One region of the Achromobacter sp. FW305-C-28 genome, then DNA from elsewhere that is predicted to be linked to it. Evidence: predicted binding sites of a transcription regulator. Region 1 holds the regulator's gene; the other holds the start of a gene.
What was found. Region 1 encodes NrdR, which represses ribonucleotide reductase genes. Its sites were predicted from a motif close to CACNANATNTNGTG; they were not measured.

Region 1 (15,950 bases):
CGGCCGACGCATAGGCGTCCAGCATCTGTTCCGAGGTGATGACCTCGATCTGGTTCGGGTAGGTATCCAGCCCGTACTCGCGCGCGACCTGCGAGATCGCGTCGTCATAGGACTGGATCAGCTCGAACGTCCATTCGGAACCTTGCGACAACGGCCGGGGGCTGCCGCCGACCGATTCCGGCTCTACGAGTGCGCCCACGATGGCATTCATGCGGTTTCCTTCTTGAACAGGTCGTGGAACACGGGATAGATCTCCCCGCGTTCGCAGATGCGCCGCATGACGAAATGCGGCTCCAGTTTCTGTTCATATTCCGCCCACAGGCTGCTCTTGCGGGCTTCCTGCGAGTCGGGGATCTCGATATAGGCAAAGTAGCGCGAGGCCGGCAGCAGGTGTTCGGCCAAGAAGCGCGCGCTCTTGCCGGCATCGGCGCCAAACGAATCGCCGTCGCTGGCCTGCGCCGCGTACACGTTCCAGGCCGTCGGCGGATAGCGCTTCTCGACGATCTCGCGCATCAGTTCCAGCGCCGACAGCACGATGGTGCCGCCGCTCTTGGGATCGTAGAAGAAGGTCTGCTCGTCCACTTCTTCGGCATTGTCGGTGTGGCGGATGAAGACCAGGTCCACGTGCTCGTACTTGCGCGACAGGAACAGGTACAGCAGCGTGAAAAAGCGCTTGGCGAGGTCCTTCTTGCCCTCGTCCATGGACCCGGACACGTCCATCAGGCAGAACATGACCGCGCGCGCCATCGGAATGGATACCGACACGCGGTTGCGGTAGCGCAGGTCCAGGTCGTCCAGGAACGGCACGCGGGCCAGGCGCTCGCGGCAGTCTTCGACGTCCTGCTCCAGCGTCCGGATCTCGTCGGCGGGCGCCCCCGCCGACAGGGCCTTGGCCAGGCGTTCTTCGGCGTCTTCCAGGTCGGCGCGCGCCTTCACGCTCAGCGCCACCCGCCGCGCCAGCGACGACTTCAGCGTGCGGCTGATGCTGAGCATGCTGGGCGAACCGGTGGTGGTGTAGCCCGCGCGCTGCCATTTCTTCTGGCTGACCTCGCCCAGCTGATTGCGCGCCAGGTGCGGCAGTTCCAGGTCTTCGAAGAACAGGTTCAGGAATTCGGCGCGCGACAGGCTGAAGGTGAACTGATCGACCGCCTCGCCTTCGCCGGGTTCGTTGCCGCCCTGGCCGTCTCCTCCTTGCGGCCGGTCGATGGCATCGCCCTTGGCGAATTCGCGGTTGCCTGGATGCACCATTTCGCGGTCGCCGCCCGCGCCGTGCCGGAAAGTCGGCTCGGAAATATCGCGGGCGGGCAGGTTGATCTCGCCGCCCTGATCCATGTCCTGGATCGAGCGGTCGCGGATCATCCCATGGACCGCCTTGCGGATCTGGTCCTTGTAACGCCGAAGAAAGCGCTCCCGGTTGACAGCGCTTTTGTTGCGCCCGTTAAGACGGCGATCGATCAGTGAATTCATGATTCACCTCGCTCAGGAAGACTTCCTCACGCGGAGGTACCACTCGCACAGCAGCCTGACCTGCTTTTCCGTGTAGCCCTTTTCCACCATCCGGTCGACAAAGCTCTGGTGCTTCGACTTGTCCTCGGCCGAGGCCTTGGCGTTGAACGAAATCACCGGCAGCAAGTCTTCCGTGTTCGAGAACATCTTCTTCTCGATCACTTCGCGCAGCTTTTCATAGCTGGTCCAGGTCGGGTTGCGGCCATTGTTGTTGGCGCGCGCCCGCAGCACGAAGTTCACGATCTCGTTGCGGAAGTCCTTCGGGTTGGCGATGCCGGCCGGCTTCTCGATCTTTTCCAGTTCATCGTTCAAGGCGCTGCGGTCGAAGCTTTCGCCGGTTTCCGGGTCGCGGAATTCCTCGTCCTGGATCCAGCAGTCGGCAAACGTGACGTAGCGGTCAAAGATGTTCTGGCCGTACTCGGAGTACGACTCGAGATAGGCGGTCTGGATTTCCTTGCCGATGAATTCCGCGTAGCGCGGCGCCAGGAAGCCCTTGATGAACTCCAGGTAGCGGCGGCGGATTTCCTCGGGGTAGTCCTCGCGGCCGATGCGCTGCTCGAGCACGTACATCAAGTGCACCGGGTTGGCGGCGACTTCGGTCTGGTCGTAGTTGAAGACGCTGGACAGGATCTTGTACGCGAAACGCGTGGACACCCCATTCATGCCTTCGTCGGTACCGGCGTAGTCCTTGTATTCCTGCAGCGCCTTGGCCTTCGGATCGACGTCCTTCAGGCTTTCGCCGTCGTAGACGCGCAGCTTGGAATAGATGCTGGAATTCTCAGGCTCTTTCAGGCGGGTCAGCACCGAGAACTGCGCCATCATGTCCAGCGTTCCCGGCGCGCACGGCGCCTTGGACAGCGAGCTGTGATGCAGCAGCTTTTCGTAGATGCGGACTTCTTCCGACACCTGCAGGCAGTAAGGCACCTTGACGATATAGATACGATCAAGGAAAGCCTCGTTGTGCTTGTTGTTGCGGAAGGTCTGCCATTCCGACTCGTTCGAGTGCGCCAGGATGCTGCCGTTGAATGGAATCGCCGAGAACCCCTCGGTGCCCTTGAAGTTGCCTTCCTGGGTCGCCGTGAGCAGCGGATGCAGCATCTTGATCGGCGCCTTGAACATTTCCACGAACTCGAGCAGCCCCTGGTTGGCCAGGCACAGGCCGCCGGAATAGCTGTAGGCGTCCGGGTCATCCTGCGAGTGGCGGTCGAGCTTGCGGATGTCGACCTTGCCCACCAGCGACGAGATGTCCTGGTTGTTCTCGTCGCCCGGTTCGGTCTTGGCGATGGCCACCTGGCGCAGCACCGACGGATTCAGGCGCACCACTCGGAACTGCGAGATGTCGCCATCGAATTCCTTCAGGCGCTTGACCGCCCACGGCGACATGATGCCCGTGAGGTAACGGCGCGCAATGCCGTATTCCTTTTCGAGCGTGTCGCCGAAGCGTTCCGGATGGAACAGGCCCAGCGGCGACTCGTTCACGGGCGAACCCTTGAGCGCGTAGATGGGATAGCTCTCCATCAGGACCTTCAGGCGTTCTGCGATGGACGACTTGCCGCCGCCCACTGGCCCCAGCAGATAGAGGATTTGCTTGCGCTCTTCCAGTCCCTGCGCGGCATGCTTGAAGAACGCCACGATCTGCCCGATGACGTCCTCCATGCCGTAGAACTCCTGAAACGCTGGATAGCGCCGGATGGTCCGGTTGGAAAACAAACGGGAAAGACGTGGGTCGTTGCGCGTATCCACGATTTCAGGTTCGCCAATCGCCGCCAGCATGCGCTCAGCGGGGCTGGCGTATGCCATCGGATCGCGTTTGGCGAGGTTCAGATATTCCTCGAGGGAAAGCTCTGACTCCTGCTCTCTTGCATACTGCGACTTGAAGCCTTCGACGATGTTTTGCACGGAAACCTCCTACAACACGCGAAAAAGCCATGACGTCCCTACGTGTCCCCATTGTGTGCCTCACTGCTTATGCATGACTAGATAATCTCGCCATAAGCATTTTCGGCACGGTCGTATGTTGCTTTCGCCACACATCAACCAAGAGCACGATCGGGCCCTTTCCGTTTAGGCTGCACCCTTAGGACACAAGTTCCGTCAGGGATTGCAACTAACGTGAATAAGTTCACTCGTACGCCTTCAGCATATCGCTGTAGAACGGGCGCATGATGCGGCCGCATATGAAATGGTCAGCAATGATTTGAAGGGATGAGCGATATCCCGGTGGATTCTTATGATCCGGACGTAAGGCCCGGTGCGTTCACTGAACGATGGCAGCGAACGGTCTGAACGGCGCAATGAGCGACCTGGTTCAGCGACGTGTCGGTCCGGTTGTTGAAAGCGCCGGTACGCGACACTGGAATCCGTGGTGACGAGGGCGCGTTGCGGGCGGTGGAGCAAGCCATGCGCGCATAGCGCCAAGTCATGGTCTTAGCTTAAGCCGATTTGACGATTTTGTGGCAATTCATTTGCACCGATGCGCAAAAAATGCAGCAGAAAATGTTAGGGAGAACGCGAACGCCGTTCGCATGCAAATCGCTCCCAAACTTGCTGCGATTCGGCTGCAAGCCGCACCGGTAAACGCTATGCGGGCGATGGACTGCGGCTATCACGGTCGCGCGTTGGCAGCCGCATGCAGAGAGTGCTAATACCCCTTGCGGCATCAAGGATAGAATCTCGCATCCTTCATTGCCAGCCCGCTCTCTCCTTTCAAAGCCTTCAACCGCATCATGCCGCACTCTTCGCGACCCGCCATATCGGGGTTTCGCATCGCCAACGCACCACGGCGTCGGCCCTTGCTAGCGGTGCTTTGCAGTCTGCTTATCCTGACCGGCTGCGAACCTGCCGATACGAAGCAAGCGGGCGACGCGCTTCCCAATGATGCCTACGTGTGGCAACGTCGCTGGACACCGGCGGTGGTGGGTGCGCTGGCCGATGGTGCCGAATCCGTACGTTCCTGGCGCGTGTTGGCGGCGGAAATGCGCGCCGACGGCGTCTGGTTCGACGCCGCGCCCGATCTCGCGGCGCTGGCCGCAACCCAGCGGCCGGTGGTGGCGGTGCTGCGGCTGGACGGCCGCGTGGGCGCGCTGCGGCCCGACGACATCATCACGCGCGCCACCGCCACGTTGGCGGCATGGCGCGATGCCGGCATTACCCCCGCCGCACTGGAAATCGACTACGACTGCGCCACCTCGCAATTGCCGGCCTACACCGCCTTGCTGACCGACTTGAAGCGTCGTCTGGCGCCCGGCGTGGCGCTGTCGATCACCGCGTTGCCCACCTGGCTGAACAGTCCCGCGCTGGCCACGCTGCTGGCCGTGCCCGACGAAACCGTGCTGCAGGTCCATGCGGTGCAGGACCCCGCGCTGGGGCTGTTCAACGCCAAGCGCGCGCGCACCTGGCTGGATGCCTACGCGCGCCAGACCAGCCGGCCGTGGCGCGTGGCGCTGCCGACTTACGGCAGCCGCGTCGCCTGGGACGACAACGGCCGCATCGCCACCGTCGAAAGCGAGCGCCCCGCGCTGATCCCCGGGGGCCGCTCGGCCGAACTGCTGGTCGCACCGGCCGACATGGCCGCGTTTGTCGCAACGCTGGACCGTGACCGGCCTGCGGGCCTGGCGGGCATCGTCTGGTTCCGCTTGCCGACATCCGCCGACACGCGCGCCTGGAGCCTGCCGACCTGGCGCGCCGTGCTGGCGCGCCAGCCCTTGAACGCCGATGTGGCCGTCGCGGCGCAAACCGCGGGCCCCGGCGGCGCGCGCAATGTGCTGCTGGCCAACCGCGGCAACAGCGATGCGCCGCTGCCGTTTGCCATCCGGATCGATGCCGCCTGCCGCACGGCGGATGGCATCAACGGCTACACCCTTGAATACGATCGCCAGGGCCTGTATCTTCGCCGCGCGCAAGATGGCCTTTTGCGTGCCGGCGCCGAACGCGCCATTGGATGGATACGCTGTGAATCCGCAACCCCGAGCCTTCATGTACAACCGTAAATCGCTTGCTGTTGGGCTGCTGCTGGCCTGCGCCGCCGGCGCCGGCATCGTCATTGCCTGCGGCCCGGAATTCCCGCCGCAACTGCTGGACGACCGCGCCGGCACGCTGCAAGGCACGCCCGCCAATTCCTTCTCGTACGAGGCCGCGCGGCTGGCGCCGGCCACCGACGCGCTGCGCGCCAGCGAATCGGCGCTGCTGCCGGACGGCACCTACCGGTCCGATGCCATGCCGGAAGATTTCGATCCGGCGCTGAGCCCGGCGCAACGCGACCAGATCCGCGCCATGCGCGCCCAACCCGACGGCGATCAGGCCTACGCCGCCGGCGCGGGCCTGCCGGAAGCGGTGCGCCTGTATGTCGCGGCCGCGGTGGACTACCGGACGGCGCCGCAAGGCCAGGGCGACATGCGCCGGGACCGTGCGCGCAAACGCCTGCTCTCTATATTGGAGTTGCCGCCGGCGCAGGCCGCGACGCGCAGCGTCTGGGCCGCTTATTTGCTGGCGGAAATGGGGGACGCGGAAGCCGCGTACGACCCACCCGACGAACACTCCCACGAATCCAGCCATGAGGCGGACGCCTGGCGCGCCCATGACGCCGAGGCCTACGCCCGCGTCCGCGCGCTGGCGCTGCGCGGCGACGCCGATCCGCTGGGCCTGGCGGTGGCCAGCTACGGTCAACAAGCCCGCCTGTACCTGACCGGCGCCCAAGGCCCGTGTACCTACGACGATCTGGTCAATGCCACGGCCTGCATGGACGCCATCCCGCCCGCTGACCTGAAGCTTGCCGTGCATTTGTACGCTGACCAGGCCGCCCGCGGCTCCGTCAGCGGCGGCGCATCGCTGCGTCTGCTGGCCAACTGGGCCTTGACCGCCCCCGGCCGCGCCGCGCGCCTGATCGACGACCCGATCAGCCAGCGCCTGCTGGTGGCCTACGGTCTGGCCCGCGTCGGCGACATCGTCGACGGCAACCCGGACAGCGCCAATGATGTCTGGGCCACCTTCGACGCGACCGGCCGGTTGGGCCTGGCCGATGCCGCCACCGGCCGCCCCGACCTCACCCCCAATCCCGCGCTGCAATCGTTGGTGGCCGCCTTGCAGACGCAGGAGCCTCGGCACATCGCCGATGCCGACCGGGTGGCCGCGCTGGCGTATCGCGTGGGTCGCTACGACCTGGCGCAGGCGCTGGCCGAGCGGCTCGATACGGCGCTGGCCTGGTGGGTGCGCGCCAAGCTGGCCGTGCGCCAGGGCGACACCGAACGCGCCGCGCACGCCTACACGCAGGCCCTGGCGGCGTTTCCGCGTGCGGACGGCAGCCTGGAACCCAACGCCGGTGCGCTGCTGAAGGCCGAACAAGGCGTGCTGTCGCTCTCGCGCGGCCAGTATGTCGAAGCGCTGGACCAGCTCTATCGCGCCGCCGCCCATCGCGACGGCGAAGCGCCGCCCGACGAAGGCTGGCCCCTGTCGCCGTACTGGAACGATGCCGCCTACGTGGCCGAACGTGTGCTGACCACGGACGAACTCAAGGCCTATGTCGACCGCCAGGCCCCCGCTTCGCCGCCGCCATCGCGCCCCCCCGGCTTCAGCCGCTACACCACCGACCAATTCTACGAATGGAGCCGCCTGCACCAGCCGCCCGTGCACGACCGCCTGCGACAGTTGCTGGCGCGCAGGCTGGTACGCGAGGGCCGAGTGGAGGAAGCGCTGGCCTATTTCCCGGCCGACGGCGATCCGCGCTTTGCCTCGCTGCAATACCAGGACAGCGACTGGAAGATCGTGGAATCCAACGTGCGCCAGCGCGCCGCCGAGTACGGCGACGCGCTGCAAGCCGCCGGGAACGCCTGGGGCCGCACCTCGCGCGCGCAGGCCTGGTACGTCGCCGCCACCTTGGCGCGTCGCGACGGCATGCGGATCATGGGTTACGAACAGGGCCCCGACTATGCCGTGTACGACGGCAGCTACGCAGGCGGCGCGGGCCGTGAGGCCAATCCGTGGTGGCGCGAGGCCCGCGCCAACGCCGGCCAGCCGCTGGATACGCCATTGCAACGCGCCGAAGCCGACCTGCCCGGCCCCTTCGTGACGCAGGAAGAACGGGTGCGCTACGCCGCCAGCGAAGCCAAGCCCGATGTGCGCTACCACTACCGCCAGATCGCCGCTGACTACGCGCTGAAGGCCGCCGACCAGTTGCCGACTCGCTCACAGGCGTTCGCCGCGGTGCTGTGCCGCGGCGCGCGCTACGTCATCGACGACACGCCGGATCGCGCCACCGCCATCTACCTGCGCTATGTGGACCAGGGCGCCCAGGTGCCCTTCAGCGACACCTTCGGCCGTGAATGCCCCGAGCCGGACTTCCAATCCGCCTCGCGCTTTCACTATATCCAGGCCTGGAAGGCCTGGGAACGCGTGCGCCATCAGCATCCGGGGCTGCTCTTGGCAGGCGGCCTGCTGGTGTTGGCGGCCCTGGGCGCGGGCATCTGGGTCTGGCGGCCGCGAGGCAGCACCCCCTGAGCGGGGTCTGCTGGAAAGCGGGGCGGCTGATAAAGAAGAGCGAAGCGCGCTCGGACGCAGCCCCTAGGAAAGCGTCGGCAGTTCGACCCGGCGCATCAGCTCGCGCCAGTGATCCGCCACCCGCGCGCGCACACGCAGGTCGGCGCCCAGGCGCTCGGCGTCGATGAATTCGTAGTGCGGGGCGGCCTCCAGCCGCTCCAGCAGCGGCAGCTTGACCAGGCCGGCGGCATCACCCAGCAGCATCGGCGCCAGGTAGACCAGCAGTTCGTCGATGCAGCCCGCCGTCACCAGCGCCCCGCTCAGGCCGGCCCCTGCCTCGACGTGGACTTCGTTGAATTGTTCTGCCGCGAACCAGCGCATCATCGCGGGCAGGTCGACCCGGTCGGGCTCCTGCCCGGGCAGCTCGACCACCCGCACGTTTTTGGCCGCCAGCCGCGCAGCTTTGGCGGCATCGGCGCGGGCGGTGAACACAATGACCTCGCCGCCATCGATCAGTCGAGCGTCTTCCGGCAGCTCGAAGCGGCCGTCGACCACTGCCCGGCGCGGCTGGCGCGGCGCGGCCAAGCTGCGCACGGTCAATTGCGGGTCGTCTTTCAGTACGGTGCCGATGCCGGTCAGGACCACGCAGCTGCGCGCACGCCAGTGGTGCCCGTCGGCGCGCGCCTCGGGGCCGGTGATCCACTGCGACACGCCGTTATGCAACGCGCTGCGACCATCCAGCGACGTGGCCATCTTCAGCCAGGTCCAGGGCAGCCCGCGACTCATGCGCGACATGAAACCCGCGTTGATGGCCAGCGCCTCGTCGCGGCAAACGCCGGTGGTGACGGCAATGCCGGCCTCGCGCAACCGCGCCAGGCCACGGCCATTGACCAGCGGATTGGGGTCACCCAGCGCCACCACCACCCGCGCCGGCCTGGCGGCCAGCAAGGCGTCCACGCAGGGCGGCGTGCGGCCGAAATGGCTGCACGGCTCCAACGTGACATACACCGTCGCGCCGACCACCGACTCGCCCCGCGCCTGCGCATCGCGCAGCGCGCCAACCTCGGCGTGCGGGCCACCCGGCGGCTGGGTCGCGCCTTCGCCCAGCACCCGGCCATCGCGCACGATCACGCAGCCCACCCGGGGATTGGGTGCCGTGGTGGTCATGACGGTCTGCGCCAGCGCCAGGGCGCGTCGCATCCAGGTAAGGTCGTCGGAGTCGTAGGGGTGCGTCATGCCTGCGATTGTATGTCCGCCGCCCGCCGCAAGCACCCAGGGCGGCCGGTCGGCGAACACCCCGTACCCCGCCGCGCTATGATCTTCGAAAGAGCCATTTCAGCATGTCCGTTTTGGGCCGACGCTGGTCTGGAGCGGCCTCGCCCAGGGGGCTCGCCAGGGCGACAATGTCTGCCATACCCCCCTGAAATTCCAAGGCACGGAGCCCGGAACCATGAAACAAGCACTGATAGTCATCGACGTCCAGGATTCCTTCCGGCAACGTCCGTTTTGGGACGAATCTGAATATCCGGCCTTCGTCTCGCAACTCCAGGGCCTGATCGATTCGGCCGTGGCGCGCGGCATTCCGGTGCTGCAGGTGTTCCACATCAGCGCCGCCAATGATGCCGCCAACCCGTTTTCCCTGGCCTCCGGCCACGTCAAGACGCTGGACGAAATCCGCATTTCGCCCGATGCCGTGTTCCACAAGACGGTGCATTCGTCGCTGTATGCCAAGGCCGCCGACGGCTCGACCCTGCAGGACTGGCTGGCGGCGAACGGCATCGAAGGCGTGATCGTCAGCGGCATCCGCACCGAACAGTGCTGCGAAACCACCACCCGGCACGCCAGCGACGCGGGCTACAAGGTCGTGTTCCCGACCGACGCCACGCTGACCTTCGCCATGCAAAGCCCGTCGGGCCGGCATTACACCCCCGCGGAAATCCGCGACCGCACCGAACTCGTGCTGCAAGGGCGCTTTGCCCGCATCGCGCGCGCGGCCGACGCCTTCGCCAGCGCCTGATCGGGCGCCTTCGGACAGGAGCCGCGATGATTCCCGTGCACTTCGTACTGCCCCGGGGCATCGTGCTGCTGGACGTGGCGGGTCCGGCCGAGGCCTTTCGGGTCGCCAACAAGCTGTGCCCCGACGCGTTCACGCAGCACTTCTGCGGTCCGTCCACGGAAATCGAAAGCGGCATTCCCGGCCTGCACCTGGCGCGCATCCAGCCGCTGCCAGACCAGCTACCGCCCGAGGCCCTGGTGATCGTCTCGGGCGTGGTGGGCAAACCCACCCGCCTGGACGAACCCGAGGCGCGCCGCATCATCGACTGGCTGGCGGTACGGCATCCGGCCGACGGCTTCACGCTGATGACTGTCTGCGCCGGCGCATTGTTCGCCGCAGCGGCCGGCCTGACCCACCAGCGCGACTGCACCACGCACCACAGCTGCCTGGCGCAGCTTGCCGCCATGGACCCCACTGCCCGGCTGCACGACAACCGCATCTTCGTCGAAGACGGCAACCTGGTCAGCAGCGCCGGCATCACCGCCGGCATCGACCTGGCGCTGCACATGGTGTCGCGGCATTGCGGGCCGCGCGTGGCCAGCGAGGTGGCGCGCGACATGGTGGTCTATCAGCGCCGCGCGGGCACCGATTCGGCGCTGTCGCCGTGGCTGGAACACCGCAATCACATGCATCCCGGCGTACACCGCGTGCAGGACGCCGTGGTCCGCAACCCGGCCGCGGACTGGTCGGCGCAATCGCTGGCCGAGCAGGCCCACACCAGCGCGCGGCATCTCACGCGGCTATTCCGCGAGCACGCGGGCTGCACGCCGATGGACTATCTGTATCAGATCCGCGTCGCGCTGGCGCGCGACATGCTGCGCGAAACGCGCTTGAACCTGGAACTGGTGGCGGAAAAATCGGGCTTTGGTTCGGCCCAGCACCTGCGCCGCGTATGGCGCCGGTTCCAGCCGCAGACGCCAAGCATGGCGCGGGCGGAACCTCAATAGACGGCGCGCGCCGTCATTCCTTGCGCAGCTTGCCCGGCAGCAGCGGCCCCTGCATTTCGCGGATGGCCTCGACGAATTCGCCGATGTCCTCGAAGCTCTTGTAGACCGACGCGAACCGCACGTAGGCCACCTTGTCGAGCTTGCGCAGCTCGGTCATGACCAGTTCGCCGATGTGTTCGGTGGGCACTTCACGCAAGCCGCTGGCCAGCAGCTGTTCTTCGATGCGGGCCACGGCCCCGTCCACGTCTTCGGTGCTGACCGGCCGCTTGCGCAGCGCCAGGCTCAGGCTGGCGCGCAGCTTGGCCGGGTCGTATTCGCTACGGCTGCCGTTGCGCTTGACGACCGACGGCATGGCAAGCTCCACCCGTTCGTACGTGGTGAATCGCTTGTCACAGGACTGGCAGCGGCGCCGGCGGCGGATGGCGTCGCCCTCTTCCGAGACACGGCTGTCGACGACCTGCGTTTCGGAATTGCCGCAAAATGGACACCGCATGTGTGATCCCTGAAAACACGGAAAGGCAATAATTCGTCGACATTGTAACGATGAAACAAACAAAAGGACGGCCCCTTGCGGAGCCGTCCTTTGCGCAGGCTGGACGGCTGACGCCGCCAGCGTCGTCTTACTTCTTGCCGTAGACCGGCAGGCGCGAGGTCAGCTCGTTGACGCGGGCGCGCACGGCGGCGATGTTGGCCTCGTCACGCGGGTTGTCCAGCACGTCGGCGATCAGGTTGGCGGTCAGTTCCGCTTCGGCTTCGGTGAAGCCGCGGGTGGTCATGGCCGGCGTGCCCAGGCGGATGCCGCTGGTCACGAAGGGCTTTTCCGGATCGTTCGGGATGGCGTTCTTGTTGACCGTGATGTGGGCCTGGCCCAGCACCGCTTCGGCTTCCTTGCCCGTGATGCCCTTGGCGCGCAGGTCCACCAGCATGACGTGGCTTTCGGTACGGCCCGACACGATGCGCAGGCCACGCTTGACCAGCGTGTCGGCCAGCACCTTGGCGTTCTTGACCACTTGCTGCGCGTAGGTCTTGAATTCGGGTTCCAGCGCTTCCTTGAAGGCCACGGCCTTGCCGGCGATGACGTGCATCAACGGACCGCCCTGGATGCCGGGGAAGATCGCCGAGTTGACGATCTTTTCGTATTCGGCCTTCATCATGATGACGCCGCCGCGCGGGCCGCGCAGCGACTTGTGCGTGGTCGAGGTGACGAAGTCGGCATGGGGCACCGGGTTGGGGTAGGCGCCGCCCGCCACCAGGCCGGCGTAGTGGGCGATGTCGACCATGAACAGCGCGCCGTTTTCATGGGCGATGCGGGCCATGCGCTCGAAATCGATGTGCAGGGCGTAGGCCGAAGCACCCGCCACGATCAGCTTGGGCTTGTGTTCGCGGGCCAGTTGCTCGACCTGGGCGTAGTTCAGGACCTCGTTTTCGTCCAGGCCGTACGAGATGAAGTTGTACAGCTTGCCCGAGGCGTTGACCGACGCGCCGTGGGTCAGGTGGCCGCCTTCGGCCAGGCTCATGCCCAGCACGGTGTCGCCCGGCTTCAGGACGGCCATGTACACGCCCTGATTGGCTTGCGAGCCCGAGTTGGGCTGCACGTTGGCGGCTTCGGCGCCGAAAATCTGCTTCAGGCGGTCGATGGCCAGTTGCTCGACCACGTCGACGTATTCGCAACCGCCGTAGTAGCGCTTGCCCGGATAGCCTTCGGCGTACTTGTTCGTGAGCTGCGTGCCCTGGGCTTCCATGACGGCCGGGCTGGCGTAGTTCTCCGAAGCGATCAGCTCGATGTGCTGCTCTTGGCGTACGTCTTCCTTCTGGATGGCGGCCCAGACGTCCGGGTCAGCCTTGGAGAGGGTGAGGTTGCGGTCAAACATGACGGGAGGTTCCTGAAGCGGGTAAGAGAGGAGGAAACTGCGCCCGGGTGGGTAAACCCGGATAATGACGAATAGTTTACCGCGTCATCTCGATTCCCTTGTCGCCAAAATGCCCCGAATGGCGGCAAAATTCCCCGCATGGGCGCGAAATATCTGACATTTCCCCACACCAGGAAAACGCGCTCAACCCGACTTGAGAAACTTTCATGCAAACCCAGACCTTGATCGCCTACACCCTGGTCGCCGCCGTCAGCGTCGTCACGCCGGGCCCCGCCAGCATCCTCGCCATGCGCAACGGCGCGGCCGGCGGCCTGCGCGCCGTGCTGCCGTCGTCGCTGGGTAACGTCACCGGCCTGTTCCTGCTGTCGGCCGCGGCCATGCTGGGCCTGGGCGTGGTGCTGCAATCGTCGGCGCTGCTGTTCGCGGTGCTCAAGATCGCCGGCGCCGCCTACCTGATCTACCTGGGCCTGCGCCACCTGCTGGGCCGCAGCAGCGTGGCCGCGCCGCCGCCCGACACCCAGGGGCGCCCGCCCCGCGGCGCCTGGGCGCTCTATCTCGAAGCCACCTTCGTGGCGGGCCTGAACCCCAAGCCCATCCTGTTCTTCACGGCGCTGTTCCCGCAATTTCTGAACGCCGCCGAGCCGCTCTTGCCGCAGTTCTTCATCCTGACCGGCATCTTCATGGGCATGTCGCTGCCCTCGCTGCTGGCCTACGGCCTCCTGGCGCGGCGCGCCCGGCGCCTCTTCCAGCAACCGCGCGCCGTGCTGTGGATCAACCGCGCCGTGGGTTCGGTGTTCGTCGCATTCGGCGTGGCGCTGCTGCGCCTGAAGCGTGCGACCGGCTGATGGACATCCCTGCCGCCAGCCAATAAAAAGGGCCGCATTCTCAAGCGGCCCTTTTTTACACCCTGCGTCGATCAGGACGCCGAGGTTGCGCCGATCTGCTTGGGCGCCAGCTTCGGGTTGAGCGTGTAGGTGCCCGTCAGCGACGCCTGGGCCAGCACATGCTTCTGCAGCGCCCGCAACGCATCTTCACCGGTGAAGGCGCCCTGCAAGTTCAGCGTATGCACATCCAGCGCGTACAGCGTGAATACATAGCGGTGCACCAGCGCGTCGTTCCAGGGCGGGCACGGGCCATCGTAGCCGAAGTAGTCGCCGCTCATGTCGTGGTCGTTGGCGAACCAGGACGAATACGAGTTGATGCCCTGGCGGGCATCCATCGGCGCCAGCGGGCCGCCCTTGCCGCGCGGCGTGATGCCGTTGGAAAAGGCGCCCTCTTCGATGTCTCGCATGTCGGCGGACAGGTCCACCAGCACCCAGTGGAAGAAATCCACGCGCGGCAGGTCGGCGGGCACTTCGCGGCCTTCCTGGTTGACGTCGTCGGGCTTGGACGGCACGTCCGGGTCGTGGCAGATCAAGGCAAACGACTGCGTCCCGGCCGGGACGTCGTCCCACGAAAACTGCGGGTTGTAGTTGTCTGCCAGCGCGACGTGCGATTGCGCATCGATCTTGCCGAAGGCGTAGCGCTCCGGAATCGACTCGTTATCGGAAAAAGACAAACTCGAAAGTTTCATGTCGTGCTCCTTGAAGTGCCGCAAAGGCGTCCCTGCCTCTGACCATGCCTGTCAGCGTATCAAAAACTTTGCGATGATGGGTTCACAAAAGTTCGTCATCACGCATTCACGGTAACACGTGCGAATTTGCGCTTGCCGACCTGCACGACATAGGTACCCGCCGGCAGTTGCAACGATTTGTCTTCGACCCGGTCACCGTTCACCCGCACGCCGCCTTGCTCGACGTTGCGCTGGGCTTCCGACCCGGACGCCACCAGCCCGGCTTCGCGCAGCAGCTTCAGGATGCCGACCGGCGCGCCGCCCAGGGTGACCTCGGGCATGTCTTCCGGAATGGCGCCGTCGCGGAACCGCGCCTCGAACGACGCCAGGGCATCTTCGGCCGCCTTGGCCGAATGGAAGCGGGTGATGATTTCCTGGGCCAGCATGACCTTGGCGTCGCGCGGATTGCGGCCCTCGTCGATCGACTGCTTGAGCGCGGCGATGTCTTCCAGCGACCGGAACGACAGCAGCTCGAAATAACGCCACATCAGCGTGTCGGAAATCGACATCAGCTTGCCGAACATCGAATCGGGCGCTTCCGAGATGCCGATGTAGTTGCCCTTGGACTTGGACATCTTCTCGACGCCGTCGGTGCCCACCAGCAGCGGCATCGTCAGGATGCACTGCGGCTCTTGCCCATATTCCTTCTGCAGCTCGCGGCCGACCAGCAGGTTGAACTTCTGATCGGTGCCCCCCAGCTCCAGATCGGACTTCAGCGCCACCGAGTCATAGCCCTGCATCAGCGGATACAGGAATTCGTGCACCGAGATCGGGATCCCGCCCTTGAAGCGCTTGGTGAAGTCCTCGCGCTCCATCATGCGGGCCACCGTATAGCGCGAGGCCAGCTGGATCATGCCGCGCGCGCCCAGCGGATCGCACCACTCGGAGTTGTAACGGATCTCGGTCCGGGCCGGGTCCAGCACCAGGCTGGCCTGCGCATAGTAGGTCTTGGCATTGGCCTCGATCTGCTCGCGGGTCAGGGGCGGACGGGTGCTGTTGCGGCCGCTGGGATCGCCGATGGTCGAGGTGAAGTCGCCGATCAGGAAGATGACCTCGTGGCCCAGGTCCTGCAACTGGCGCATCTTGTTGAGCACCACGGTGTGGCCCAGGTGGATGTCCGGCGCCGTCGGATCCAGCCCCAGCTTGATGCGTAGCGGCACGCCGGTGGCGCGGCTTCGGGCCAGCTTGCGGGCGAATTCGGATTCGACCAGCAGCTCATCGCATCCGCGTTTGGCAATACGCAGATCGGCTTCGACTTCGGGGGTGATGGGGGCTTCGGAGGGAGACATTTTTTGGGGGGCCGCGACGGCTTTAGCCGATAAAAAGGTGTAAAAAGTGACGAAAACTATCGAAAATTCTAGCCGAATCAGCTAGGATACCGCCCTAATCATACGCAACTGTCATATATACGCAGTTGCTGTCCGGTCTACCACCCGTTTGTTCACAAGTTGCGCCCCGCGCCAGCCCTTGCCCCGGAAAACGTGGCG
Region 2 (15,950 bases), on a different contig from region 1:
GCGGCCATCGGCCAGCGCGAAGACTTCCTCGGCGGTCAGGTGAAAGATGTCATCGGGCGTAGCCATCAGCCTTGCGCCCAGTTCCAGCGCGCTGCGCCGCGCCGCCGCCAGGTAGGCCACCAGCACGCTGCGCGCGGCTTCACGCTGGGCGCCTTCGATTCGGGCGGCCGCCAGCAGCTTGGCGGCCAGCGGCCGCTGCCACCACGGCAAGACCGCGCGCACCTGGCGCCAGGCCTCTCGCGCCCCCTGTTCCTGGTGGGCGCGCAGGGCGTCGGGATCGGTGCCGATCAGGTTCAGTACGCTGTCCAGGACATAGCCGGGCGCCTCGCGCCAGCGGGGGTTGCGCATATAGGTTTCGTACACGGCGCGGTGCCCGTAGCGCGCCAGGAAATCCGCCAGCGCGCGGCGAAACGCGCTGTCCGGCGGCAACTGGTCGGCCCAGGCTGCGCTGTCGCGGTCAGGCGTACGCAGCCAGGCCAGCGCCTGCGGTTCAAGCGATGCCAATTGCGCCAGCGCCATCAAGGCATAGCTTTGCGCCGCGGTCACGCTGGGCTCGCCGCCGGCCATCAGCGCGGCGGTCAAGGCGTGGCCCGCGCCGGGACGGGCCCGTTCCACGATGTCGAGCAACTTGGATAGCGCGCCGCCGCCGGACCCTTGCAGGAAGAACAGGTCGTCAGCCGCGGCCACGGTCAGGAATTGTTCGTGCAGGTTGGCGCCCAGTTCGGCAGGCGTGGCGGGCAGCGCTTCGTAGAGCCAGGCCTGGGCGCGGGCGAACTGGCGCGGCAGATCGTCTTTGGCGCGGCGGCGCAGCGGCGCGGCCCGGCGCAGATAGCGCAGCATGCGCAGGCCATGGTTCAGCCGTTGCAGCAGGGTGGGGCGCGGCACCTGGATATCGGGCTGCGGGCCGCCCAGCATGGCGTTCATGGCGTGCGGTGCGATGCCCAGCGCGTCGTGGCCGATCCACTGGATGACGGAGGCATCCAGGTAGGCGCGGCCCTGGAACATTGTCACCATCCGCACGCCCGGCAGCGTGGGGTAGCCGCTGAGCTCGAATCCGCAGGTCAACATGCGTTGCGCCATGAGGCGGCCGCCGTCCCATTCCAGCGCCGACATGGGCTGCGGCAGCACCTCGCGGGTGTTGCCGCGGGACCAGTACGACGGCTGTGATTGCAGGCCGGGATAGGTGTGGCGTGCCAGGGCGGTGACGGGGCGCGCCTGCACGATCCAGAAGCGGCTGCCGTCCCAGGCCCATTCCAGATCGTAGGGCGCGGCGGAATAATCCAGGGCGCGCGCGGCGTCGCGCACGAGCGCCGCCAAGGTGTCGATCTGCGCGGCCGTCAGTACGGCCCGCGTGGCCTGGTCTGCGGTTTGGTCCACCAGTTGCGTGCCACCGCTTTCGATGGACTGCGTGGTTCGGCGCTTGGCGCCGATGCGCGCGTCCATCAGCGACCAGGTCAGCGTCAACGCGTCTGCGCGCAGCCGGTATTCGTCGCCGTCGGCCAGGCCGCCGACCAGCGATTCGCCCAGGCCCCAGTTGGCGTGGATCACCATGTGGTCGTGGCGCCCCGTCAGCGGATCGCAGGTGAAGGCGATACCCGACGCGATGGCGGCCACCAGCGGCATGACGACCACCGCCATGGGCCGGTCATCATTGCCCAGGCCCAGCCGCTGACGGTAGGCATCGGCCTGCGGTGTCCAGGCCGAATCCCGGATGCGTTGCAGCGCATCAAGGGCGGCCTGCGCGCCACGCACGTTCAGGCACGACAGGTGGATGCCGGCAAATGAAGCCGTCCCGCCGTCTTCCTGCGGGGCGGACGAACGCAGGGCCAAGGGCGTGTCGAGCCAGCCTCTTGCGTGCAAGGCATCGCGCAGCCCCTGGGCCACGCCTTGCGGTACGGGCGCACCGTGTCGATGGGTGGCGCCGGCCTGGGCCGACAGCACAAACCCGGGCGGCACCGGGACGCCCAGTTCGGCCATGCGCGCCAGTTGCCAACCCTTGCCTCCCACGACGGCGGGACCGGCGTGGCGGGCGGCGGCCCAATCCAGGATGTCGGCGTCGGCCGTGGCAGCGGGCGGCGGGGCGAGTGCAGGCAGGGATTCCGCCGTGGGATCAGGGGACGGGCCAGTGGGCGTTTGCGGTGTCATGGTGCGTTCCCGGGCGCGGCGGCGCCCTGCACGAACAGCGACAACAGGGCGTCGAATTCCTTGCGCAAGCTGGTGCCGGGCAGGTCCAGCCATCGCAGCAGGGCGCCCAGGTGCAGGAACTGCAACTGGTGGGCCAGGCGTGCGGCGGACAGGTCCGTGCGCAATTGGCCGGCAGCCTGGCCTTGCGCGATCAGCCCTTCGAATAGCGCCTGCATGCCGCTGCGTGGCGATTTTTCGGTGACGTCATCCGCTCGCAGGGTCGACAGGCGGTACCGCAGGTAGGGACCCAGATAGGCACGGTTGGATTCAGACCAGTGCGCCGACGCATGCAGCACGCGCTTGAGTCGTTTCGCGAAGTCGGGCTGGGCGCGCAGGGCGGGCAACAGCTCGGCGGCGCTCGCGGCCAGTTCAGTGTGGAAGCGATGCGCCAGCAGCGCTTCCTTGACCGGAAAGTGGTTGTACAGCGTGCCCTTGGATACGTCTGCCTGGGCCGCGATCTGTTCCATGGTGACCGCGTCGTAGCCCAGCGTTTCGAACAGGCGATAGGCGGTCTGGGCCAGATGGTCCAGCATTTGCTGGCGCTTGCGTTCGCGCAGACCGGGGGCGGGGAGAGCGGGCGTGGCGGGGGTGGGCATGGGGCTGTAAATTATTGGACAACGAATAATATTGTACGTCGTTCAGAAATTTACGGAAGCCTCAGGGGCCGTTGCCCCCGCACCCGCCAATCGTCATGCCGCGGCCGGCATCCTGCCGTTCAGCAGGTAATCCATCAATTCCCGTACGCTGCGCATCGCATCGCCGAATGGCAGCCTGGACGCCCCGCGAAAGAACAGGCCGCGGCTGACTTCGCCGCGCATGGCGGCGGCCAGCTTCAGGTCGATGCAGAATTGGCCGAAACGCGAGATGCCGTCGCGGATGCCGCATTGCGTCAGGCAGTCCATGCGCTGGCTGCAACGGCGCGGGTCGCAGCGGGCGCCGGCCTGCAGCGTTTTTTCCTGGCGCAGGTAGCGGGTCAGCCACGGCGTGGCGACGGCGCGGGCGGGCAGGCCGGCCACGCTGGTGAATTCGGCCAGTTTGGCGGGGTCGGCGTCCATCAGGACGCGCTTGAAGTTCTCGTGCGCGTCGCCTTCCTGCGTGACGGCAAAGGCGGTGCCGACCTGCACCGCATCGGCGCCGTTGGCCAGCCAGTGTCTGACCTGCTCATGGCTGCCCACGCCGCCGGCCACGATCAGGCGCGGCGCGTCGCTGCCCAGTTGCAGGTCCTGGAACAGCTGGTGGCATTCGCCCAGCACGCGCTTGAATTCGAAGCGTTCGTCGTGGATGTCGTCCAGGCGCGCGGCGCCCAGGTGGCCGCCGGCGTAGCCGGGGTGTTCGATGACGACGGCGTCGGCCATGCGGCCTTTCTTCATCCATTTTTTCAGCACGGCGGCCACGCCGCGCGCTTCGGACAGGATCGGGATCAGCGCGACCTTCGGATAGTCGGCGGTCATGTCGGGCAGGTCCAGCGGCAGGCCGGCGCCCATGACGATGGCCTGGGCACCGCTTTCGCAGGCCTGGCGCACCAGGGCCGGATGGTCGCGCACGGCTTTCATGACGTTCACGGCCACCAGGCCGCGACCCTCGGCCATGTCCAGCGCCGCGCGCACTTCGCGGTCCAGCGCCACGCGGTTGGCGTCATCGATGCGTTCGCGGTCGCGGCAGTGCTCGGTCTGTTCGACCAGGTCGGGGTGGTGATGGCGCAAGTCCACACTGGCAATGGTGCCGACCGCGTTCTGGCTGGCGACGGCGCCAGCCAGGCGATGGGCGGACACGCCCACGCCCATGCCGCCCTGGACGATGGGCAGCAATTCGCGTCCAGCGAGGGTGAGTGATTGGAACCACGTCATGAAGAAGCCTTTCATAGGAACAGTGGTTCCGAGGCTAGAGCAAGGCATGACGCGCCGCTTTGCGCGGGATCAAGTGGGAGGGGGATACAGGCGGAGCGCACCGGCTCCGCCTGAATGGACCGCGCGTTACGCCACCAGCTTGACCAGCGCCGGCACCGTCAGCACGGCGGTGTAGTAGCCCATGAACTGCACGCCGGTGTTAAAGCCGAACAGGCGCGACAAGAGGCCGCCGAACAGGCCCATGGTCAGGATCACCAGCAGGCCCAGGAACTGGCCTTCCCAGACGCTGATCACGATGATCAACCCGACGAAGGTGGCAATGATGGCCTCGTGGCTGACCTTGCGCGACACGAACAGCGCGGCGCGGCGCGCGAAGTTCATGGCGAATGGGTACGACACCACCGCTGCCAGCAACACCGCCAGCATGCCGTAGCCGAGGAATTCCCAGTGGTTCAGCAGGTTGTGCAGGTTGTGGGTTTCGCCGGTGGCCGCATCCACCGTGAAGCGGGGCGGGGCGTTGAACAACGGCGCGGCGGGGCCGGCAGCCACCGGGCTGAGCGGCAGGCCGAAGGCGATCAGCGGAATCAGGGCCTCGGCGATGTAGGTCGCCTCGGTGACGCCGTTGCGCGCGCTGAGCACGGTGGTCAGGCGGTGGTAGGCGTGCTTGATGCGCGAGCCGACCAGTTCGCCCAGCACCACGGTCATGGCGACGGGGCTGAACACGAAGGTGGCGCTGGAAATCGTGGCGGTGGCCAGCGTCCAGCGGGTCTGGATGCGGTCCATGACCTTGAGCGGGTTGGGGAAGTAACCCGACCAGCCCTTCACGTCCGGCGCCAGCGAGAACGTGCGCACCTTGTCGCGCATCATCTTGGCGCGGCCCTGCGGCGCGATTACCGTGAACAGGTCGGCGATCAGCGGGCCGATGGCAATGCCCAGGAAGTAGCTGATGCTGAGCTTGACGCCGTACTTGGCCGTCAGGCTTTGCAGCGCCACGATCACCACCACGAAGGGCACCAGCAGCGCCACGGCGGCCCAGCGGCCGGCCGAGAAGTAGGCAATCAGCACGGCCGCGGCCAGGAAGATCCACGGCGCCGACTTGGTGATGGCGCCGCCGAACGGCGCCAGCAGCACGGCAAACAGCACTGCCAGCGGCACGGCCACGAAGGCCGCGACGATGGCGCCGGACACCATCTTGCGCAGCGCGATGTGCGGCACGCCCAGCTTGCGCAGCATGTTGGCGTCCTGTAGCAATGGCGTGGCCAGCGTGTCGCCCGGTATGCCCAAGAGCGCGGTCGGCACGGCGTGGGTCATGTGCTTGGCGACGGCGCCCGCCAGGAAGAAGGTGAAGACGCCGGCGGGCGGCACGCCCAGCAGCACGACCAGCAGCGTCAGCGGGGCCAGCGTGGTGGTCTCGTCGGTGCCGGACACCAGGCCGATGGCGGCGAATACCACGGCGCCCAAGAGACCCATGGCGGCGGCCACCATGATTTGTTCAAGCAGTGCGGGATCGCTCATGCCAGCACCTCTTTGGCGGCGCCTTGCGGCAGGTTGCGGGCGGCGGGCGCGGGGGCCGGCGCGGCGAACAGTTCGTACAGGTCCAGTGCTTTCAGTTCCTCGACCACCGCGGGCGGCAGGTCGGCCAGGGTGCCCAGGCCGCCGGGTTGCGCGGCCAGTTCGGCCAGCACTTCGGCCCGCCAGGCGGGATCGTGCGACGCGCTGTGCTCGACCACTTCGCGCTTGGGCGGGAACAGGCGTGCGCAGATCACGCCGGCCAGCACGCAGCCGGCCAGGCCCGCCAGCATGGCGTAGGCGTGGGCCAGTTCGGGCGAGGCCACGCGGGTGCGCAGCCAGCTGCTGGCGGCGTAGAAGCCGGCCACGCTGACACCGATGCCGATGGCGATCGCCCAGGCCAGGTGGCGCAGGTCGACCGTGTCGTTCCATACTTCGGCCAGGCGTCCGGCGGACACCTTGCTGTCTCTATCCATGTCTGTCTCCTTGATGGATGGGCGGCGGCCAGGTCTGGCGCGCCGCCTCTGTTCTTGTGCGGCCGGCGGTGGGCCGCCAGCCGATGCCAGCCCCTAGACCGGTTTACGCAGTTCCTCCAGCAGTGCCACGGCGCGGTCGGTGCGCACGTCGTGTTCCGCGGCCATGCGCTTGGCGATGGCGTCGATTTCGGCGCCGACGGCGCCTGCCGTCAGCGCGATGTTGCGTGCGTGCAGCGCCATGTGGCCGCGCTGGATGCCTTCGGTGGCCAGGGCGCGCAGCGCGCCCAGGTTCTGCGCCAGGCCGACGGCCACGGCGATCTCGCCCAGTTCCTGGGCCGAGCGCACCGCCAGGATCTTGAGCGCGATGCGTGCCAGCGGATGGGTCTTGGTGGCGCCGCCCACCAGGCCCACCGGCATCGGCATTTCCAGCGTGCCGACCAGGGCGCCCGAAGCGTCTTTTTCCCAATGGGTCAGCGACGTGTAGCGGCCGTCGCGGCAGGCGTAGGCGTGGGCGCCGGCTTCGACGGCGCGCCAGTCGTTGCCGGTGGCGACGATGACCGGGTCGATGCCGTTCATGATGCCCTTGTTGTGCGTGGCGGCACGGTAGGGGTCGATGGCGGCGAAGGTGTAGGCGTCCAGCACGCCTTCGATGATCTCGGCGCCGCTGCGGTCCTTGGTGTCCAGCACGTCGGGCGTCAGTCGCACGCGGGCCCGCGACAGGCGCAGGTCGGCCAGGTTGGACAGGATGCGCAGGCGCACCGAGCCGCCGGTGATTTCCTCGACCAGCGGGGCGACGGCCTCGGCCATGGTGTTGACGGTGTTGGCGCCCATGGCGTCGCGCACGTCCACGATCAGGTGCAGCACGATCATCGGGCCGCGCGGGGTGTCGGCGAACACGTGCACCTCAATGTCCTGGCAGCCGCCGCCCAGGCCGATCAGCACCTTGTCGCGGCTGTTGGCCAGCGTCACGATGCGTTCGCGTTCGCGCAGCAGCGCCAGGCGCGCGCCGTGCGGGTCGGTCAGGCCCAGCACCTGAACCTGGGCGCGCATCAGCGGCCGGGTGCTGGACGTTTCGAAGCCGCCGCCGCTGCGCGCCAGCTTGGCCATGAACGAGGCGGCCGCCACCACCGACGGCTCTTCCACCGCCATGGGCACCAGCACGTCGCGGCCGTTGATCTGGAAGTTGCCGGCCACGCCCAGCGGCAGCTCGAAGGCGCCGATGACGTTTTCGATCATGCCGTCGGCGCGGTCCAGGCCCAGCGCGCCGGGTTCGGCCAGCAACTGGCGTTCCTCGGGCGTCAGTTCGGCGGCGTCGGCGATGGCCGACAGGCGTTGGGCGGGGGCGAGGGCGCGGAAGTTCGGCAGGCGTGAATCGGCCACCATGGCATGTCTCCATATAAGAATCAGGTGGCGAGATTCTAGGTAAACTGTACCGGCATTCAGAGGTACAGTTTGGACGAACAGTACCATTGCACTGCACCAATTTCGGCCTTCTCCCGACTGGAATCCCACCCCGTGGACGACGACAATCCCCTGGGCCGCGCCCCGCGCGCCGCACCCATCGCCGAAAGCCTGGCCCGCCTGATCGGACGCCAGATCGCCGACGGCGTCTACCGGCCCGGCGACAAGCTGCCGTCGCTGCGCGAGCTGGCGCAATTGCACCGCTACGCCAAGAACACGGTGGTGGTGGCGTTTGAAATGCTGGTGGCGCGCGGGCTGGTCGAGCCGCGCCGCGGGTCCGGCTTCTATGTGCTGGACACGGGCCCGGCGCAACGCGCGGCCGACGAAGAACCGGGCCAGCTCAGCCGCGCCATGGACATCGTCTGGCTGATGCGCGAACAGCTGAAGACGCAGCCCGACGCCATCGCCGCAGGCGACGGCTTTCCGCCGGTGGAATGGCTTGCCGACATGCGCATGGACCGCTACCACCAGAGGGTGGTGCGCACCGGCCTGGGCACCTTGTTCCGCTATGGCAGCCGCTTTGGCTACGCCCCGCTGCGCGAAAGCCTGGTGCGCAAGCTGGGCGACGTGGGTATCAGCGCGGCGCCGTCGCAGCTGGTGCTGACGCACGGCGCCAACGAGGCCATGGACCTGGTGATCCGCTACTTCCTGCCGCCGGGTGCGGCGGCGCTGGTGGACGATCCGGGCTACTACCCGCTGTTCGGCAAGCTGAAGCTGGCGGGGGTACGCATGCTGGGCGTGCCGCGCCTGCCGGACGGCCCGGACCTGGCCGTGCTGGAAGCCTTGCTGCAGCGCGAGAAGCCGCGGCTGTTCTTCACGCAATCGCTGGCGCACAACCCCACGGGGTCGGATATCTCGCCGGCCAAGGCCTACAAGCTGCTGCAACTGGCCGAACGCCATAACCTGATCGTGGTCGAGAACGACCCGCTGGCCGACTTCAAGCCGACCTCGGCGGTGCGCATGTCGGCGCTGGATCAGCTGGAGCGCACGGTCTACATCGGCAGCTTTTCCAAATCGTTTTCGGCGGCGCTGCGGGTGGGCTTCATTGCCTGCGGCGCGGCGCTGGCCAGTGACCTGGCCGACCTGAAGGCGCTGGTGCACGTCAGCAGTTCGGAATACTGCGAACGCATGGTGGACGTGATGCTGCGCGAGGGCCACTACGAACGCCACCTGGTGCGCTTGCGCCAGCGTTTGCAGGCCGCCACGGGCAACGCCTTGCAGGTGCTGGATGCACTGGGGGCCAAGGTGCACGTGCGGCCGACACGCTCGCTGTATCTGTGGGCGGCGTTTCCGGGCGTGGAAAATTCACTGACGCTGGCGCAGGACCTGATGCCCGAGAAAGTCATCATGGCGCCGGGCCGCGTGTTCAGCGTGGACCCGACGGCGGTGTCGCCCTGGTCGCGCTGCAACGTGGGCGCGGTGGTGTCGCCGCGCTTTCAGACGGCGCTGGCGGCGCAGCTGGGCCAGGCCGGGCGGCGCCCGGGTCAACGGTAGGCGAACTGTTCGAAAAGGGCCTGCAATGCGGCCTGCGCCGGGGCGGTCAGGTGCCAGGCCGGCATCGCATCGGGGCTGGCCCGCGCGCTTTGCACCGCAAAGCGCTTCACGCCGCGGCGCGCCAGTTCGCCGGCCAGGGCCAGCAGACGGGCTTCGCTCAGCCAGTCCGGATGCCAGGTGAGGCGGCATTCGAAATCCACGCCGGCCGTCAGCAATTGCGTCAGGCAGGCCTGGGCGGGACGTTGCGAGTCGCGCCGGCCAGTGATGTCGTCATAGCCTTGCGCGTCGGCCTTGATGTCCAGGCCCACCCAGTCCAGGTAGCGCAACACGTCGGCCAGGCGCAGCGGGTAGATGCCGGCGGTGTGCAGGCCGATGCGAAAACCCATGCGGCGCGCCTCGCGGATCATCGAGGGCAGGCGCGGTTCGCTCAGCGGTTCGCCGCCCGAGAACACCACGGCGTCCAGCAGGCCCTGGCGGTTGTCCAGGAAGGCGCGCACGTCGCGCCAGTCGTAGCGCGCGGCGCGGGTCTGCAATTCGGGGTTGTGGCAGTAGTGGCAGCGCCAGGGGCAGCCGGCGATGAAGACCACGGCAGCCAGCGTGCCGGGCCAGTCCACGGTGGAAAACGGCGTCAGGCCGCCCACCGCCGCGCAATGGCGCGGCAGCGGCTGCGCCACCGGACGCGGCGGCGCGGCGTGGGCCACGCGCAGCGCCTGGCGGCGCGCCGCCGGGGCGGCCTTGCGGCCAGCGGGTGCGTCAGGCACGCCGTTCGACGAAGAAGCGGCGCTCATTGAATTCGCCTTGTTTGCCGGTGTTGAAGGAAGACACGGGGCGGTGATAGCCCATGACGCGGGTCCAGACTTCGCAGCGCACCCGCTGGCTGTCGGGCAGGCGCACGTCCTGGGGCGCAGTGGGTGCAACAGAGATCAAGGTTTGCATGGCGGTTCCTTGGGGTTGGGCCGGGCGGGAATGCCCGGTGAAAAAATTCAAGCCGGGGCGCAGCACGCGGCCTGCCTGGCTTGCAGTTCGGCATCGCACTTCGGGCAGAACTCGTGGTGCCCGGCCAGGTAGCCGTGGTTGGGGCAGATCGAGAACGTGGGCGTGACGGTGATGTAGGGCAGCCGGAAATTCGACAGTGCGCGCCGCACCAGCGCCTTGCAGGCGTCGGCCGACGACACGGCTTCGTTCATGTACAGGTGCAGCACGGTGCCGCCGGTGTATTTGCCTTGCAGCGCTTCCTGCAGCGACAGCGCCTCGAACGGGTCGTCGGTGTGGCCCACCGGCAGTTGGCTGGAATTGGTGTAGTACGGCTGGGCCGCGGTGCCGGCTTGCAGAATGTTGGGCCAGCGCTTTTTGTCTTCGCGGGCGAAGCGGTAGGTGGTGCCTTCGGCCGGCGTGGCTTCCAGGTTGTAGAGGTGGCCGGTTTCTTCCTGGAACTGCGTCATGCGCTCGCGCACCCGGTCCAGGAGGCGCACGGCCAGCGCGTGGCCGGCAGGCGTGGTGACGTCGTCGCTATCGCCGCTGAAGTTGCGGATCATCTCGTTGATGCCGTTCACGCCCAGCGTGCTGAAGTGATTGCGCAGCGTGCCCAGGTAACGCCGGGTGTAGGGGTACAGGCCCTGGTCGATGTAGCGCTGCACCACCTTGCGCTTGGTCTCGAGCACGTCGCGGCCCAGGCCCAGCAGATGGTCCAGGCGCGCCATCAACGCGGCTTCGTCGCCCTGGCAGGTATGGCCCAGGCGGGCGCAGTTCACCGTCACCACGCCGACCGAGCCGGTCTGCTCGGCCGACCCGAACAGGCCGTTGCCGCGCTTGAGCAGCTCGCGCAGGTCCAGTTGCAGGCGGCAGCACATGGATCGCACCATGTGCGGTTCCAGGTCGGAATTCAGGAAGTTCTGGAAGTAGGGCAGCCCGTAGCGCGCCGTCATCTCGAACAGGCGCGTGGTGTTGGGATGGTCCCAGTCGAAATCGGGCGTGATGTTGTAGGTGGGAATGGGGAAGGTGAACACGCGACCCTTGGCGTCGCCGGCCATCATCACTTCGATGTAGGCGCGGTTGATCATGTCCATTTCAACTTGCAGATCGCCGTAGGCAAAGGGCATTTCCTCGCCGCCCACGTAGGGAATCTGTTCCTTCAGGTCGGCCGGGCAGGTCCAGTCGAAGGTCAGGTTGGTGAACGGCGTCTGCGTGCCCCAGCGGCTGGGCACGTTCAGGTTGTAGATCAGTTCCTGCATGGCCTGCTTGACCTCGCCGTAGGTCATCGCGTCGCGCCGGATGAAGGGCGCCATGTAGGTGTCGAACGAACTGAACGCCTGTGCGCCGGCCCATTCGTTCTGCAGCGTGCCCAGGAAGTTCACGATCTGGCCGATGGCCGCCGACATGTGGCGCGGCGGCGTGGCCTCGACCTTGCCGGGAATGCCGTTGAAGCCTTCGGTCAGCAGCTGGCGCAGCGACCAGCCGGCGCAATAGCCGCTGAGCATGTCCAGGTCGTGGATGTGGATGTCGCCTTCGCGGTGGGCGCGGCCGGCCTCGGGCGTGAAGACGTTGGACAGCCAGTAGTTGGCGGTGACCTTGCCGGCCACGTTCAGGATCAGCCCGCCCAGGCTGTAGCCCTGGTTGGCGTTGGCGTTGACGCGCCAGTCGCGCTGTTCCAGGTATTCCTCCATGGCGCTTTCCACGTCCACCAGCGTGTGGCGCAGCGAGCGCAGGCGGGCGTGCTGTTCGCGGTACACGATGTAGGCGCGGGCGGTGCGCCAGTAGCCGGCGCGCACCAGCGTCTCTTCGACCTGGTTCTGGATGGTCTCTACGCCGGGGCAGACATTGCCGTCGGCGGCCAGCGCGTCGATCACGGCAGCGGTCAGCGCCTGGGCGACGTCGGCGTCCAGTTCGGCCGTGCTGTGGCCCGCGGCGGCGATGGCCGCGGCGATCTTGGCGCGGTCGAATTCCACGACCCGGCCGTCGCGCTTGAGGATGTGTTCGAGTTGCATCGCTGGCACCATATGTTGTGGGGTGAGAAAACTCTACCACCACCTATGGTGCTCGATGCGTCCCGGCGGCGCTGTTTGTCGGCCGGGTTTGATGCGGGTCAAATGGGGGCGGGCGCACCCGCGCCGGCGCAATTCGGCAGTGCGGCCCTAGAACCCGAAGCTGACGCCCGCGATGGAAATCACCACCGCCAGGGCTGCCGTGCGCATCGCCGGGCGCGGCGCCCACGACAGCATGCCGACCCACAGCAGGGCGCCGGCCGACAGCCAGCCCAGCCAGGCCACCACGCCCACGGTATTGCCCCACAGGCCCACGCAGGGCAGCAGCGCCAGCAGCAGCAACAGGATGCCGGCGCCGCGCAGCACGCGGGTATGGCTGGTCGACGGGTCGCGGCCCCAGACCTGGTCGTAATGGCGCGGCATGGCCAGGCTGAGACAAGCCATGCCGGAATAGGTCAGCAAGAGCGCCATGGCAATGCCGGCGGCGTCATTCAGATTCATGCGGCGGCTTCCTGTGGGGCGCGGGGAGGGCGGGGTTTGCCTTGCGGCGGGGCCGAGAGCGGCTTGTTGCGCAATCGTATCGCAGCCCAGGCGGCGGCCAGGCCCGTGGCCATGGCCGTGAGCTCGACGCCGGCGCTTTCCCAGTCGCCGCGGCCGATCTGCGCCAGCGGATGATCGCCCAGCGTCACCAGCGACAGCACGGGCAGCAGCAGGCACAGCGCTGCCAACAGACCCAGCTGCCCGATCCAGGCGCGCCGCGGCGTGCACAGCCAGGCATGCGCCAGCGTCAGCGCCCACACGATGAAGAACACGCGCACTTCCCAGCCCGCGCGCTGCGGCAGCGACACCGGCAACAGGCGGTTGGCCCACAGGTAGGCGATGCAGGCGATGGCCAGTCCCGCCATTGCCGCCACGTTCAGCCCTTCGATCAGGCGGTAGACGCGCGCGGTGGCGGCGCCGAATTCGTTGCCCATCCTGGCGCGGCGCTTGACCATGAAGAGTACGGCGCCCGTGCCCATCATGGCGGTGCCGGCCAGCCCGCACAGAAAGTACAGCCACTTCATGGCCAGGCCGCCGAACTTGACCATGTGCAGGTCGGACATGACCTGGCGGGTCAGCGATGCGCTGCCGCCGTGCACGCCGCCGGGCGTGCGCATGCGCAGCACTTCGCCGGTGGCGCCGGAAAACTCCACCATGCCGGTGGTGCTGCTGATCGACCGGTACGTCGTGGCGTCTTCGTTCCAGCCATACACGCCGATGCGCATGGCGCCGTCTTCCGGGTTGTTGATGACGATGGCGCGGGCGCTCTGGCCGATCATCCGTTCGGCGCGGGCCACGAGGGGTTCCAGCGCGGGCACGGCCAGCGGCGTGCCGGTGGGGGCCGGCTTGTCTTCGCCCATCAGCTCGGCCAGGTACTGGCGCGACGCGTCCATGCCGGGCCCATACGCCGCCACCATGGGCGCGGGCATCAGCGACACGCTGGAAATCACGATGCCGGTGTAGACGATCATGAACTGGAACGGCAGCGTCAGCACCGCGGTCGCGTTGTGCGCGTCCAGCCATGAACGCTGGCCTTTCCTGGCGCGGAAGGTGAAGAAGTCCTTGAAGATGCGCTTGTGCGTGACCACGCCGGACACCATCGCCACCAGCATCGCCATGGCCGCGAAGGCCACGATCCACAGGCCGACGGGATCGGCGTGCAGGGTGTAGTGGAAGTCGACGAAGTGCGTGCCGCCGATCGTGGCGCGCGCGGCGCCGTGGGCATCTTCGGCGAGTTCCTCGCCCGTGTCGGGGTCCAGTTCGGCGTCGGCGTATTCGCCGTTCTTGTCGAACCAGTAGGCCACCAGGCCATTGTCGTGGAAGCGGTCGACGGGCCAGATCTCCCACATGCCGGCGCCGGGGTGGTGGCGCGTCATGTATTGCACGGCCAGCTCGAGCCGGCGTTCGCGGTTCACGGGGGCGGACGTCTGCTGCGCGGCCTGGGCTTCGGCGGCGTGGTGCTCGGGCGTCATCCAGTGCGTGATGGCCTCGGAAAACACCGCCAGCGAGCCGGTCAGGAACACGGCGAACAGCAACCAGGAAAACCACAGGCCGACCCAGGTGTGCAGCCAGGCCATGGATAAGCGGAAACCGGATTTCAGAACGGGCCTCTTTATTGTCGACGCGGCCGCAGAAGGGGCGCGGGCATTTTATTGAGAATGGTTCTGATTCTAGTCTAAATGGGGTCGGAGTGGGTGGGCCGCAGCGGCGTGCGGCCCGTTTTTCCTGATACGAGCTCGTCGCCGTATGCCGGCAGCGCTGCCAGAGGGCCGCTCGGCGGCGTCAATGGCGCTGGATGCGCGTAGGCTGGCCCAGGCTCAATCCAGCTTGATGTCGGCGCGCCGGCCCACTTCGGCAAAGGTGCGCAGCTCGTCTTCCATGCGGGCCTTGAAGGCCGGGCCAGGCAGGTACACGGGTTCCAGCGCCAGGTCATTGATGGCGCGGCGCACCTGCGGATCCTGCATGATGCTCGACACCGCTTGGTTCAGCGTATCCAGCACCGGGGCGGGCGTGCGGGCCGGCGCGACCAGGCCGTACCAGCCCACCATCGACACGCCGGGCAGGCCGCTCTCGATGAAGGTGGGCACGTCGGGCAATTGCGGCACGCGGTGTTCGCCGGTGACGGCCAGCGCGCGCACCTTGCCGGCCTTGACCTGCGGCGCGGCCGACGACACGGTATCCACGCCCAGCGCGATCTCGCCGCCGATGAGCGCCGTGATGAACTGGGCGCTGCCCTTGTAGGGCACCGGCGTCATCTTGGCGCCGGCGGCCTCGGCAAACATTTCGCCCACCAGATGCGGCGCGGACCCCGGGCCGAAGGTGCCGTACATCAGGCCGCCACTGGCGCTGTGGCGGCGGGCCAGTTCGGCGGCTTCCTGGGCGGTGTTGGCCGCAAGGCCGTTCTGCACCAGCAGCACCACCGGGGCCAGCGCGACGATGGCAATGTGCTCGAAGCTGGCGCGCGGGTCGTAGGGCAACGATGGTTTCAACGCGGGCAATACGGTGTAGGTGGTGCTGCCCGACAGCAGCAGCGTGTAGCCGTCGGGCTGGGCGCGCGCCACGGCATCGGCGCCGATGACGGTGGAGGCGCCGGGGCGGTTTTCCACGATGACGGCCTGGCCCAGCTTGCCCGACAGCTTGTTGGCCAGCAGGCGCGCCACGGCGTCGGTGGCGCCGCCCGGGGTAAACGGCACGACCAGCTTGATGGCCTGTTCAGGATAGGCGGCGCGGGCGTCGTCCGCCCAGGTCGCGGCGCAAAGGGTGGCCGCCAGCAGGGCGGCGGCGGACAGGCGGGTCAGGAAGCGGGGGCACAAGGGCAGGGTCATGGACGGTGTGGGAGCGGGATGGGGTAATCGGTCAGGCAGCGGGCCTGGCGGCCTGGCGCAGCGCGGCGCCCTGAGCGCCCAGGTCCCAGAACAGGCCCGCCATGATCGCCAGCCCTTCGCGCGCCACGCTGCCCAGCAGGTGTTCGTTGGGCGCATGCTGCGCGCAGGCGGGGTAGGAATGCGGCACCCAGAGCGTGGGCAGGCCAAGCTGGTCCGCGAAGATGTCGTTGGGCAGCGAGCCGCCCAGGTTTGGCAAGAGCGCCGGGCGCCGGCCCGTGGTGCGTTCCAGCGAGGCGGCAGCCCAACGTACCCAGGCGTTGTCGGGCGACAGGCGGGTGGCGCCGGCCTGCATGCCCACGTGGATCTTCACGTCGCTGAAGCCCGCCTGGTCCAGGTGCGCGCGCACGTGCGATTCCAACGCCTTCCAGTCGGTGCCCACCACGAAGCGCAGCTGGCACCAGGCCACGGCTTCGGGCGGAATGGCGTTGACCGGCTTGGCTGGATCGCCCGCGCCGCAGGTCAGTACGTCCAGGCTGTTCCAGCCGAATACTTTCTCCGGCGCCGACAGGCCCGGTTCGCCCCAATACGCGTTGATCTCGGGATCGTCCGCGCCGCCGCCCACTTCCAGGTCGG

Region 2: AC3WMR_RS07095 (ribonucleoside triphosphate reductase) is a predicted target of NrdR. The motif match lies at 11,962-11,975, and genes of this name have one in related genera.

The regions. Positions count from the first base shown of each region.
Region 1 is NZ_JBYSYL010000011.1:116,747-132,696, forward strand. Features, by position in the region: gene AC3WMR_RS24250 (SpoVR family protein) at 1-211, opposite strand, end outside; gene AC3WMR_RS24255 (YeaH/YhbH family protein) at 208-1,467, opposite strand; gene AC3WMR_RS24260 (PrkA family serine protein kinase) at 1,480-3,396, opposite strand; gene AC3WMR_RS24265 (DUF3142 domain-containing protein) at 4,392-5,495, shown strand; gene AC3WMR_RS24270 (tetratricopeptide repeat protein) at 5,482-7,998, shown strand; gene ribD (bifunctional diaminohydroxyphosphoribosylaminopyrimidine deaminase/5-amino-6-(5-phosphoribosylamino)uracil reductase RibD) at 8,062-9,213, opposite strand; gene AC3WMR_RS24280 (cysteine hydrolase family protein) at 9,428-9,994, shown strand; gene AC3WMR_RS24285 (GlxA family transcriptional regulator) at 10,021-10,980, shown strand; gene nrdR (transcriptional regulator NrdR) at 10,994-11,473, opposite strand; gene glyA (serine hydroxymethyltransferase) at 11,601-12,851, opposite strand; gene AC3WMR_RS24300 (LysE family translocator) at 13,058-13,696, shown strand; gene AC3WMR_RS24305 (YbhB/YbcL family Raf kinase inhibitor-like protein) at 13,768-14,424, opposite strand; gene tyrS (tyrosine--tRNA ligase) at 14,523-15,752, opposite strand.
Region 2 is NZ_JBYSYL010000002.1:446,646-462,595, forward strand. Features, by position in the region: gene AC3WMR_RS07050 (PEP/pyruvate-binding domain-containing protein) at 1-2,145, opposite strand, end outside; gene AC3WMR_RS07055 (TetR/AcrR family transcriptional regulator) at 2,142-2,780, opposite strand; gene AC3WMR_RS07060 (NAD(P)H-dependent flavin oxidoreductase) at 2,874-4,031, opposite strand; gene AC3WMR_RS07065 (tripartite tricarboxylate transporter permease) at 4,158-5,546, opposite strand; gene AC3WMR_RS07070 (hypothetical protein) at 5,543-6,016, opposite strand; gene AC3WMR_RS07075 (hydroxymethylglutaryl-CoA reductase, degradative) at 6,110-7,399, opposite strand; gene AC3WMR_RS07080 (aminotransferase-like domain-containing protein) at 7,532-8,971, shown strand; gene AC3WMR_RS07085 (anaerobic ribonucleoside-triphosphate reductase activating protein) at 8,962-9,759, opposite strand; gene nrdD (anaerobic ribonucleoside-triphosphate reductase) at 9,725-9,907, opposite strand; gene AC3WMR_RS07095 (ribonucleoside triphosphate reductase) at 9,955-11,955, opposite strand; gene AC3WMR_RS07100 (DUF3325 domain-containing protein) at 12,103-12,453, opposite strand; gene AC3WMR_RS07105 (PepSY-associated TM helix domain-containing protein) at 12,450-14,069, opposite strand; gene AC3WMR_RS07110 (Bug family tripartite tricarboxylate transporter substrate binding protein) at 14,310-15,317, opposite strand; gene AC3WMR_RS07115 (M20 family metallopeptidase) at 15,349-15,950, opposite strand, start outside.